3 regions of the Desulfosporosinus sp. FKA genome follow, and region 2 is predicted to be linked to each of the others. Evidence: riboswitches for the same ligand, from Rfam matches in the RefSeq annotation. Region 2 holds a riboswitch; each other region holds the start of a gene.
The links. A riboswitch is a leader RNA that binds a small molecule or an ion and turns the genes downstream of it on or off. The one in region 2 is predicted to bind cobalamin.
Positions count from the first base shown of each region.

Region 1: it holds a riboswitch for cobalamin, as region 2 does, so the genes downstream of both, B5771_RS04515 (energy-coupling factor ABC transporter permease) here and B5771_RS19135 (ATP-binding cassette domain-containing protein) in region 2, are expected to answer to the same signal.
Region 3: it holds a riboswitch for cobalamin, as region 2 does, so the genes downstream of both, purF (amidophosphoribosyltransferase) here and B5771_RS19135 (ATP-binding cassette domain-containing protein) in region 2, are expected to answer to the same signal.

Region 1 covers NZ_NAHZ01000015.1:193,893-198,162, forward strand. The annotation lists gene B5771_RS04505 (hypothetical protein) at 1-537, shown strand, start outside; gene B5771_RS04510 (undecaprenyl-diphosphate phosphatase) at 701-1,522, shown strand; cobalamin riboswitch at 1,845-2,035, shown strand; gene B5771_RS04515 (energy-coupling factor ABC transporter permease) at 2,214-2,966, shown strand; gene B5771_RS04520 (cobalt transport protein CbiN) at 2,966-3,292, shown strand; gene cbiQ (cobalt ECF transporter T component CbiQ) at 3,322-4,086, shown strand; gene B5771_RS04530 (energy-coupling factor ABC transporter ATP-binding protein) at 4,254-4,270, shown strand, end outside.
Region 2 covers NZ_NAHZ01000032.1:476,554-480,823, reverse strand. The annotation lists gene B5771_RS19150 (YdeI family protein) at 1-468, opposite strand, end outside; gene B5771_RS19145 (DUF523 domain-containing protein) at 796-1,239, shown strand; gene B5771_RS19140 (peptide deformylase) at 1,352-1,840, shown strand; cobalamin riboswitch at 1,929-2,105, shown strand; gene B5771_RS19135 (ATP-binding cassette domain-containing protein) at 2,179-2,487, shown strand; gene B5771_RS19130 (transposase) at 2,649-3,419, shown strand; gene B5771_RS19125 (DUF4085 family protein) at 3,462-4,270, opposite strand, start outside.
Region 3 covers NZ_NAHZ01000023.1:13,893-18,162, reverse strand. The annotation lists gene B5771_RS06830 (sugar phosphate isomerase/epimerase family protein) at 1-505, opposite strand, end outside; gene B5771_RS06825 (MurR/RpiR family transcriptional regulator) at 747-1,583, shown strand; cobalamin riboswitch at 1,677-1,850, shown strand; gene purF (amidophosphoribosyltransferase) at 1,978-3,378, shown strand; gene thiC (phosphomethylpyrimidine synthase ThiC) at 3,439-4,270, shown strand, end outside.

The sequences.
Region 1 (4,270 bases), on a different contig from region 2:
GTCATGGTAAGTATATTTGGTACCATGTTTGCTGATGTTTTGCACGTTGGTTTTGGGATTCCCTATCAGGTTTCGACTATTTTCTTTTTGGCAGCGATGGCCATCATCTTTGTTGCTTGGTATACAAGTGAAAAGACTCTTGCGATACACAGTATCCACACACGTCGCCGGGAGGCCTTTTATTGGTCAATCGTGCTGGTCACGTTCGCGTTAGGCACTGCAACGGGAGATTTGACGGCGACAACTTTGAATTTAGGCTATTTCACCTCGGGTTTGCTCTTTGCGGCTTTAATTGCGATCCCAGCGTTAGCTTATTGGTTGTTTGGCTTGAATGAAATTTTTGCCTTCTGGTTTGCCTATATAATGACACGACCGTTAGGCGCCTCGATTGCGGATTGGATGGGGATGCAACGCTTTCGCGGCGGCCTTGGGCTTGGTACAGGCCCAGTGAGTTTGGTTTTAACGATTATCATTGTTGCCCTTGTCGGTTACCTGACTGTTAGTCGTAGAGATGTTCAGAATAAACACGCCGTTTAAGGATGTTTTTTGTTATTATGCCTGGCTTGATGTATTGAGGTATTTACCGAATTTTAACACAGATTTAACAGAGTTAGACAAGTATTTCTTCATACGTAATATTATAATTAACAGGAAAAGCTAATGGCCTGAACATTAATAGATAGGGAGGCAAGCTCAAGTAATGACTTTATTACAAACGATTATTATTGCTATTGTCCAAGGTATCACTGAGTTGTTTCCGATTAGTAGTGTGGCTCATAATGTGTTTACCCCTTATGTTTTTCACTGGAATCTTAATCCTGAGTTCTTAAAGATGAATTTTTTACCTTTCGTAGTTATGCTTCATCTTGGAACTGCACTGGCCTTATTGATCTTTTTCTGGGACGACTGGATGAGAATAATCCGCTCAATTATTAATTCCAGCAAAGAGGTTTCTTTACGTTTGCTTTTATTACTTCTGGTTGGGACGATTCCAGCAGCTCTGATCGGGTTTGTTTTCGAAAAACATATTACCAATATGTTCAGCAATGTAACAACGGCCGCCATCTTTCTAATTATTAATGGTCTGTTATTATATTTTGGAGAGAAAATGAAGAAGCGAGGCACGAAAAGCATCAATGACTTATCCTACGGACAGGCGGCAGTCGTCGGCTTATTTCAAGCTTTGGCTTTGGTTCCAGGCTTCTCTCGTTCCGGAGCAAGTATGACAGCGGGATTTTGGATGGGACTTAAACACGAGGAGTCCGCTCGCTTTTCTATGTTGTTAGCCACTCCTATCATTGCTGGAGCCGGCATATTAGAAGTCCCAAAACTGATTAAACACAGTTCCCATGGCTTATTCGTCAATTCCCTTATCGGCGGTCTGTTTGCTGGGTTATTTGCCTACATTGCTGTAACAATTTTAATGCATTGGTTTAAGAGGAAAGAGATTAATGCCATGAAGCCTTTTGCTTATTATTGCTGGATTGTAGGCGCTTTAATTTTGCTATCTCATTTTATTTGAGTGAATTATTTTAAAGATTGCCCAAAACACAAATTTATTTATTGCCATTAGTGAAAATTAATATATAAAGATAAACTAGGCGCTCTAAGATGAGCGCCTAGTTTATCTTTATAACGAAGTCCGTCGTTATCGGTTCATGGAAAAGAGGCAGTATATAGTTTCCATGGTATCTTAACAAAGTTACCAGCGGGAGAACTAAGAAAAAGTGGAATTAACTCAGTAAGTCAGGTACTATATGCCGAGCTAGAGAGTGATGCATACTCTTTATAGAAGTATGGCACGAAACTCTATACAAACTCTTTTCTTCTTGGTATAATGGTTATAGTTAAATATTGGAATAAGTGATTCCTTCCCGAGGGGAAGGAATTGAAAAGGGAAGTCAGTTTAAGCTGACGCGGTGCCCGCCACTGTAAAAGGGAGCCAATTCACAAATGTCACTGGATATCGCTCCGGGAAGACGTGAGTTGACGATGACCTTAAGCCAGGAGACCTGCTTATTCCGCAGTTGAAACTACCTACGGGATGTTAGGGAGGTGTATACCTGTGTTTTTGGTAATTTTACCTGATACCGGTTGAGCTATAAACCCTTCTGTTGGTGAAGGGTTTTTTTATTTGGCAGGGTAATTCAAACAAGCAATAATCTATTAAGAATAAGAAAGAGGTCTATTAAGAGTCAGGGGAGGATACAATTATGAATTTAAGGGAAAAGAAAATAGTTAGCCTATTTGCGGTCTTTGCAGGGTTATTCGGAATAACTCCGACAGCTTATGCAATGCATATTATGGAAGGATACCTTCCGCCCAAATACTGTATCGCGTGGGGAGTAATCTGTCTGCCTTTTCTGGCAGCAGGATATTTTGCCATCAAGAAACAAGCAGCACAGAATCGCAAATCCATGACCCTGCTTGCAATGGCTGGTGCCTTCGTCTTCGTATTATCTTCTTTAAAGATTCCATCGGTTACAGGAAGCTGCTCACATATGACAGGTACCGGACTTGCTGCAATTTTATTTGGACCATTCGCAGTAAGCATTTTAGGTATTATCGTACTTATTTTTCAAGCAACTCTACTGGCGCATGGTGGCCTTACTACGCTGGGAGCAAATACTTTCTCCATGGCCATTGCCGGTCCGATGTTATCCTATGGTATTTATATATTGTGTAAAAAACTAAAAGTCAATCATAATGCTGGGATTTTTCTGGCAGCTTCAATTGGAGACTTATTTACCTATTGTATTACCAGTTTTGAGCTGGCACTTGCCTATCCGTCAGCGAACGGCGGTGTTGTTGCCTCTGCTCTTAAGTTTCTCGGTGTATTTGCACCAACCCAGGTGCCGTTGGCAATTATTGAGGGCATTTTGACGGTTATGATTGTGATTGGTCTTGAGACGTATGCAAAATCAGAATTGATAGGCATCGGATATATGGATGGAGGCGTTAAATAATGTCGAAATCCAAAAAAACAGTTATTATTCTCTCATTGATTGCACTATTAATTGCAGTTCTTCCTCTGTTTATGTTAAAAGGAGCAGAGTTTAGCGGCTCTGATGACGCCGGAAGCAAAGTCGTTGCAGAAATTACGGGAACAGACTATAAGCCGTGGGTTGAACCGGTTATGAATCGATTAATTGGCGGAGAATTACCGGGCGAAGTAGAAAGTCTATTGTTCTGTGTACAGACCGGTATCGGTGTGGGAGTTGTGTTCTTCTACCTCGGTAGATTTGTTGAAAGGAGTAAATGGGAAAAAGAAACAGGGAAAAAGTTAGGTTAGGGGGGGTTTTTCTGAAACACGGGGAAAGGTTGGAAATTGATCTTATATCCTACGCTTCGAAAATCAGAGGATGGAATGCCGCGTTCAAGGTTTCGTTTGCTGTATTATTGATGATTCTGTGCATTGGACTGAATAATCCCTACGTATCTGCTGCAGTTATCATTGGAATGGCCTATTTGATCGTGGTAAAAGGAGGCCTTTCAGTTCGGGAATATCTTTTGGTATTGGCGATTCCGATTTCCTTTATTCTCCTAGCCACTATAACAATTGCCGTTGATTTTGCCTGGGAGCCAATTGGACAATATCATTTACATCTTGGCTTTTTCTATATTTTTACTTCCTTGGAGAAGCTCGAAGAGGCAATTTTTATGATCTTAAAAGTGTTTGCTGCAGTTAGTGCCTTACAGATGATGACATTATCAACACCATCTTCAGAAATCATCTCCGTTATGAGGAAAGCCCATATTCCGAAACTTATAATTGAACTGATGAACATGATTTATCGTTATATTTTTATTATTTTAGGTGTTTACTCCAAAATAAAGAATTCTGCCGACTCACGACAGGGGTTTTGTGATTTCAAGACATCCTTGCATACCTTTGGAGGAATTGCCTGCAATATGCTTGTTATTTCTATGAAAAAGGCGAATGGATATTATGATGCGATGGAAGCTCGATGTTATGATGGTGAAATGATATTTCTGGAGGAAGACCAAAAGATTACCATGATCCAGTTTATATCGGCAGCAATGTTTATCTCTGTTTTGTTTCTGATCTGGGGATTTACGAAATAGATTTCTCGCCGCTAACGAGGCCATCACAGAGTGAACTTGTTCAGCTAATGAATATCGAGGCTTTGTCGGAAGTCTCACGATTCGATGAAAACTGGTGTGCCGTAGATACTTCTTTTTACGGAAGACTTGGAGTTTCTGGATACTATTTAGACATATGAGGAGAGTTTATGAAAGAACCTATTTT
Region 2 (4,270 bases):
TTCAAAAGCAGCTTTTAAGGCAGGATTTTCATCTAATTTTTTTTGAAATTCTTCAGGAATCGTAAAATCCGAAGTCTCTTTTTTAATCACCTTCAAGCCGGCCTTTTCCACCTCAATAGCTTCATAAATATAGGCTTTCAAGATGGCTTCCAAAGCGACTATTTCCTGAACATTGTTGAAGCGAATCTGGCGCCCTTGCTGAACATTTTCCGTTTGTTGGATTAGGATACCATTTGGATCTTTTAACAAGGCACCTTTGGGAAACAGAAGAGCACAGTATTCTTTAAATCCATGGATTAAAACTATGTTTTTTCCCTCAAATGTGTAACAAGGATGCATCCACTTAAGTTCTTCGGTCAACCCACAGTTAAGAACGATGTTTCTCAACTGCTCATATTCATCTTGCCACTTTTGGGCTTTGCTCAAAAATTCCTCAACTTTAGGATTAATTTTGCTATTTATCGTCATGGAGCCCCCCTTGAAAATTTAATGTGCAGCTGTTTGTCTGACTAGATTACGAATTATCTTTAGGATTAGCAAAAAACATAAGCTTAATTAGTAGTTAAATTTTCCATTCTTTCCTCTCACTCCATGCTATCCGCGCCCCGTTAACTTTAAGACGAAGTAACCGTCTCGATAAAGGTTAGCTGATGCTCGAGTGAGGAGTGTTGTGTAGGGTCAGGGGCATTGCAGGCGGTTTACAAGCTGGGGGCGTTTGATGAGGGCTTTAGCGTCTCGGGACTCTGGCAAGCGTCTTAAGCTTTAGAAAATATTATCAAAAATGGGGGGGAAAGTTTGCTTTTAGTTAGTGCCTGCCTTGCGGGAATTAATTGCAGATATGATGGCAAAAACACTAAAATTGAAGAGATAGTAAAACTCGTTAAAGATGGCAAAGCAATCCCAATATGTCCGGAAGTAATTGCAGGTCTATGTATTCCAAGAGATAGTTGTGAAATTTTAGTTACTGATGACGGTGAGAAAAAGGTTATCAGTAGAAGCAATGAAGATTTTACTGAAGTTTACAAATGTGGTGCACAGAAAACATTAACTATTGCCAAAACCATCGGAATAAATACCGCCATCTTAAAAGCAAGGAGTCCCTCATGTGGATCTGGTCTGATTTATGATGGGACGTTTAGCGGAACTCTGTTAAATGGCTATGGATTCACTGCCGAATTATTAATGGAAAACGGTATTAGGGTTTATACAGAAGAAGATTTTATATTCAAGAAAGAATAACTGCTGCGATATAGTCTTGGTGGTAGTTTAGTTCCGAAGTGGGAAATTCGTACCTGGAGTGCGTTGCAAAGATTAAATGTTGGCAGACTGAAAGAAAGGTGAAAATTTAGAGATGGCAATCAGAGAGATTCTACTACTCGGTAATCCCAAGTTATATAAAGTTAGTGAAACAGTACAAGAAAGCGAACTCAAAGAGTTAGCGGCGATTGTCAATGATTTGCATGATACACTGATCGATTTTAGAAATAAATACGGCGTAGGTAGAGCCATTGCAGCTCCTCAGATAGGCATATTTAAACGACTATTATATATGTATATTGATGAACCTGTCATTTTCATCAATCCAACGTTAGAGTTTATCGATGCTGAAATGATGGAGATTATTGACGATTGTATGAGCTTTCCTCAACTCCTGGTTAGGGTAAAGAGGTATAGAAGATGTATGATTGAATACCTAGACCTGCAATGGAAACCTCAAAAAATGATGCTTGAGGGTGATTTGTCAGAGTTATTACAACATGAGTATGACCACCTCGACGGGATCTTGGCTACGATGAGAGCGATTGATAATAAATCATTCTTTTTGCGAAGTGAATTGTAAAATTGAGGCATCTGGAAGTCAGGCATATGATGTGGAAATTTATTTGACAAACTAAACAACTATTCAATTATCTTAATAGTTAACATAATTGAATAAATTTTTTATAGGTTCCCCAAATCGGGGATAATAGGGAACCAGGTAAAAATCCTGGACGGACCCACCACTGTAGTTAGACGTTGAAAATGTACATATGCCACTGGGCAACTGGGAAGGCGTACATTTGAGTCTATAAGTCAGGAGACCTGCCTATTAAATAATGCCAGAGGACAAAGGTAAAGTTCTAGCTTTTTTTAAGCTAGAACTTTTTTGTTCTTAGTCAAAATTACGGGGAGATTGCTATGAAAGTAATTGCCAAAATTAGAATTGAGAAACTCAAGTTTCCGAATAATGAGAAGCCGGTACTTAAAAACATTAATTTAGAAATTAAGCAAGGAGATTTCATCGTCATTACCGGGGGGGTGGCCTCGGGAAAATCAGCATTATTACACGTCATAACAGGTGCGATTCCTCATTACCATAACGCAGAATTAACAGGAACCGTAACAATTATGGGACAAGATATTAAAGAAATGCCTCTCAATAGAATGCCTCAAATGGGGAGCTCCCCATTTGAGGCATACACGAGCTATGCACTTATATATGGCTGACGTTCCGCTTCCTTTAATAGCAGAATGGCTGGGGCACAGTCGTATAAACAACACAGGGGGCACGGGGGGACGGTTCTTTTGGGGCACGGGGGGACGGTTCTTTTGTGTCAAGTTAGAACGCTTGGTATAATCTGTGAAAAGGGAAGAAAGGCCGTGAAGGAATGCCTAGGAAGCCAAGAAAGAAGAGTGAAACCGGAATCTACCATGTTATCGTAAGGGGAATCGGCCAGCAGGATATTTTTCATGAAGAAGACGATTTTCAGAGATACCTGGATACAACAAAAAAGGTATCGCTAGAAAGCGGTATAAGCGTACTGGGGTATTGCTTGATGAGCAATCACGTTCATTTATTGCTAAGAGAAGACTATGGCGATGTGTCAGTGTTTATGAAACGCTTGGGTATAAGTTACGCTTACTGGTTCAACTGGAAATACGAAAGAATTGGACACGTTTTTCAAGATCGATTTAAGAGTGAATGCGTGGAGATTGACGCATATCTACTGACAGTCATACGCTACATCCACAAAAACCCCGTCAAAGCATTCATCATCAGCAAACCAGAGGATTATAAATGGAGCAGTTGCATTGCTTATTATCAAGCGGATCGAAATACTGCCATATTTCCTGATACCAGTCTAATCTTAAGCATAATACATAATGAAAAGGAAAAAGCAATAGAAGGACTAAAGAAATTCACAGAAGAGGGTGACGAAGACCACTGCTTGGATTGCGATAAGACTAAACGAATCAGCGAAAGCGAAGCCTATGAAATCACTAAGAAAATAATGAAAGGTAAACCAATAACGGTGTTACAGAAGATGGATCAGGATGTACAAAACAAAATATTGAGGCGTTTAAAAAATGAGGGATTAAGCCTGCGGCAAATATGTAGGATTACTGGCTTTCCATTCCACATTGTCCGAAAGGCTTAGATGTTGACACAGAGGAACCGTCCCCTTGTGTCCTGTTGTTCTTCATACTTCCTCGACAATGATATCCTGACAGCGGATAATCAGCTCAAGCATTCTTTTCCTGCCCAAAAGAATATGAGCTTCATAACCCTTTTCCGTGCGATACAGTTCCTGATAAAGCCAAGTGCTCCCGATAATAGGCTCTTCCCGCCTGATCATTTCAGCGGCGGTAAAGGTAATCCTGTTATAATTCGTGAATCCGCCCCGAGTGTCGAGATACATGACAACATCTTGACCAACATTAAACGCTGTTACCAGGCAATCGTGAAAAGTGAATCTTTCCCGGATGGCTTGAGGGATGTCCTCCGTCTGCTGGGCTTTGGAATACTCGTTTAATACCCGCTGTACAGTCTTGCTGTTTTCTTCACTCAGGCTTATTAATTGCTGCAGAATGTCTTTGGTGCAATAACCTAGGGAGAAGACACGTATATCTGCTATTTGCTCCAAAAGTTCACGGGGAAGTCGGTCGGAGGTTTCTTTTTGGAACGTCTCCTGAAAAATAGGGAACTCCTCCTGGCATTGACGCATGTCGAAGGGCGGGCGGGCATCATAATCCGCTATCAGCTGTTGGATGCGCTCTTTTTCTTCGGGCGGCATAACGTAAACGATTTTATCTTCTTCTTTAATCGATTCTCCGTTCATAAATTTAGCAGCTGGCATGAGGGTACACCCGTCTTGTTGCAACATAAAACGTGGGTCAACATCATAAACCTCGCGCTGACTTTTGATGAATTCTTTCTCTTTTCTTTGATAGAGCTGCAAATGGAGTGCTTCGTCATAAACAGCTGCACCGTCGTGCACATTCATGCCAA
Region 3 (4,270 bases), on a different contig from region 2:
AAAATTCATTAAATAAATTTCCTGTCAGTTGTTTTAAAGCTTCGATGGAAACAACAAATTCTTTCTTGGCTTTTTCCATGATTTCCAGGGAAACATTGACATGACGTTCTTTTGCATACCTTGAGATTTCAACTAGAGAATTCCGTAGGCGTTCGTAATAAACTTCAGGCTCTGTATCTAGGGTTCTTTTTCCGGGATGCACAGTAATTTCAAATCCTCCTAATGTTGCTGTTAAATCAATTCCCTTTAGCGTCTCTCTAATTGAGGCTTCTCTTATCTCATCATTTAGGGATGCCAAATTCAGATCCCAACTAAAGCTATGTACCATAGTCTTGAGCGGATAAATACTAAGCATCTTTACAAAATCTTTTACAGAATATCCCTTGACAGCAAACTGCTGAGCCCAAAATTCAACTCCAGCAAAACCGTTTTCATAAGCTGTTCGAAAAAGATCTTCCAAAGAAGCAGGCCACATAAGTGTGGATGAAAAATATAGTTCTGGCATTGAATTATTTTCCTTTCTATTCTAAAACTGACTCGATTTTAGCATAGAAGTATTATGGTAGAATTACGGGATTGTAAATACTAAGTAAAACATTTCATAATAGCGAATTTGAAATATTAATTTCAGTTTTGACTGCTTTAAGTATATAATTCTAAAAGAGTGCTGCGAAACCTCAAAACGCGTTTGAGTCTCTCTCTCTCTATCTATTAATAATCTCTAAACTACGCAGGAGGAAAATACAATGTTGGACAATATATTTCAAGAAAATAAAAAACATTTCTCTAGCTCTGATCACCGTATTATGGATTGTTTATTGCGCAATAAAAACGAGCTCCAATATATCACCACTGAAGAATTGATCGTGAAATCAGGCATCAGTGCATCGACCGTTTCCCGCTTTTGGAAAAAGATTGGATTTAAGGATATAAAGGAATTTAAGAGATATTTGCGCGATAATATATGTTCAACACCTGCGTCCAAAATATCTGTTACACTCCGACAATGGAATGAGAAGGATTTTAACATTCATGATTTTATGTCACGGTATTATTATCATATTGAAAAGACTTTAGGAGAAGTGATGCCTGAAACTTTAAAAGAAGCGGCTGAATGCATAATTTCAGCACCCAAAATATATATATTTGCTCCAGATGGGTCGAGTGGCTTGGCTGAAATATTAATTTATCGTCTTAATCGCTTTGGTATTGAATTTCTTCTTCTCAAGGGCGGCTCTGCTCTTTATGAATCACTTGTTAATTTTTCCGCAAATGACCTCGTTATAATGTTCAGCTATTCCCGACTTTTATCTGAGGTAAAAATTCTCTTAAAGCACAGCAAAATAGCAGGTTACCACACTATTTTATTTACAGACTTAATGACCTCAGACTATCTGGAACTCGCCGACATAATTCTTTACAGTTATCGCGGAGAACCAAACGAGTATCATTCCATGATGTCACCTTTAGCGCTGCTTGATTTACTGATTTTAAAAATAGCACAACTGAAGGAGAACCCATTGGAAAAAATGAAGTATTTACAAGAACTTAGAGAAACGTATGGCAGCATTATTAAACGATAGCTTCAGAATGCCAATGCAGTTTTACTCACACCTTCTCCAAGTGAAACAATTTACACTTGACAGATTCTGTTTTCTTAAGTAATATCAACTGTAAATAAACATATTTTTACAGGTGCCCAATGAGGGAGAATAGGGAACCGGGTGCAAGTCCCGGACGGACCCGCCACTGTAATGGGGAGCTATTGCCGCAACCACTCCGTAGGGAGGAAGGGGGCAAGGAAGCTATGAACCAGAGTCAGGAGACCTGCCTGTAAATTCTATCTGTCGGCTTCGTGTTTAAGTCGATTTAGGTGAGGATGATGGAAAAATCCGCGCTCTTAGTGAGTTGCGGATTTTTTGTTTTAAACGGCTGCTAATTTTTAAAAGGTTACTGATTTCGAGGGAGGCGAAAAGAATGTTTCCGTGGGAACTTCATGACAAACCCCGTGACGAGTGTGGTGTTTTCGGTATTTACGCTCCAGGTAAGAGTGTTGCTCTGAAAACTTATTATGGACTTATTGCACTGCAGCATCGAGGAGAGGAAAGCGCAGGGATAGCCATTTCCGATGGGAAGGAACTTAGATTACATAAGAAAATGGGCTTGGTTACAGAAGTTTTTAATAAAGATCTTATTGAAAACTTAAAGGGAAATGCCGCCATTGGACATGTGAGATATTCAACCAGCTGTGATAGTTCGGAAGCAAACGCTCAACCTTTGGTTTATAAGGATGAACGGGGCAGTATCGCAGTAGCTCATAATGGCAACATAACCAATGCAAGTCAATTAAACAAGAGGTTGGCACCAGCGGGAGCAACTAAATCACTCAAGTTAGACAGTGCAGTTTTTTTGAGTTTTATAGAACATTACAGGAGTCTCCCGCTTAAGAAACTCTTGGAACGCTATCTGAATGACATATCAGGTTCCTACTCACTGGTCATGCTGACAGAAAACAGTCTAATCGGCTTGCGAGACCCCCATGGGATGCGCCCCTTATGCTTGGGTAAAATGAAAAATTCCGAAGTCGGTTATATGATAGCTTCGGAAACGTGCGCTATTGAGGCTGCAAACGGCGAAGTGATTCGGGAGATTAATCCCGGTGAGGGTGTGATAATCAACGAAGCGGGGATTGAGTTTATCCAAAACTGTTCGAGACGACGCCCATGCTTTTGCGTGTTTGAATACATTTATTTAGCACGTTCGGACAGTGTACTGGATGGCAGAACTGTGAATTCAGTCCGCAGAGATCTTGGCAGAGAGTTGGCCAGAGAGCATCCGATGGCTGGGGACGAAGTCATAGCCATTCCCGAGTCTGGTACGGCAATGGCTATGGGATACTCCGAGCAGCTTGGCCTGCCTTTCCGAGAAGGTTTGATTAGAAACAGGTACATGGGGAGGACGTTTATTAAACCTGAACAAACGGAACGAGAACGGGCTGTTAAGCTGAAATTTAATGTTCTTGGCGATGTGATTCGAGGGCAAAGGGTAGTTATTGTGGACGATTCCCTTGTTCGGGGAACCACCAGCCGCCAAATTGTCCAAATGTTCAGAGAAGCAGGCGCTAAAGAAGTGCATTTTCTGGCAGCGTCTCCGCCCTTACGCTTTCCTTGTTATTACGGTATCGATATTCCGTCCGTTGATGAGCTTGTTGCTGCGCAGCGGACTGTTGAAGAAGTTAGGCTTCAGATTGGAGCGGACAGCCTTTATTACCTTAGTCTGCCAGGAATGCTTCGAGTCCTGCAGCGGTCTGAAGAGCTTTGCACGGCGTGTTTTGATGGGGTATATCACGTGCCGGTTTTTAAACAGGAAACTGGTTAGATCGGCAAAGGGATTCAAAGAAAATCATTATATATTATCGGGAGGATGAGGAAGATAATGATGAGTTTGTTAACAAAAGCGCGTGAAGGAATAATAACACCTGAAATGGAGCAGGTGGCGGCTTGCGAAAACGTTGCACCGGAATTTATCAGGCAGGGAGTTGCTGAAGGAACTATTGTCATCCCTGGTAATATCAACCACAAGACTCTTGTTCCTGTAGGCATTGGGAAGGGACTGCGGACTAAGGTCAGTGCCAGTATCGGTCTTTACGGCAGCGAAGCCACCATAAGCGAAGAAATTGAAAAGGTCAAAACAGCCTTGGCAGCAGGTACGAATGCTCTCATGGATCTGAGTGTCAGCGGCGATATTGATACAATGCGTAAAGAAACCTTAAATTCTGCTTTCGTGCCGGTTGGAACACTGCCTGTTTATCAGGCAATAGCTGAAGCTGGGAAAAAGTACGGTTCGACTGTAAAAATGGATGTCGAGGAAATGTTTGAGGTCATTGAGAGGCATGCAGCCGATGGTGTTGATTTCCTGGCTTTGCACTGTGCAACGACTATGGAGGTTGTGGAACGGGCCAAGAAAGAAGGCCGCCTTGATCCCTTGGTAAGTTACGGAGGTACTCACTTAATCGGCTGGATGATTGCCAATCAATGTGAAAATCCTCTTTATGAACAATATGATCGGGTATTGGAAATTGCCAGGAAATATAACGCAACTCTCAGTCTGGCTGATGGGATGCGACCTGGTTGTCTGGCTGATTCTTTGGATGGAGCCCAGGTTCATGAATTGGTTATTTTAGGAGAACTGGTCAGGAGGGCCAGGGAAGCAGGGGTCCAAATCATGATTAAAGGACCTGGGCATATGCCTCTTGATCATGTGAAGGCGA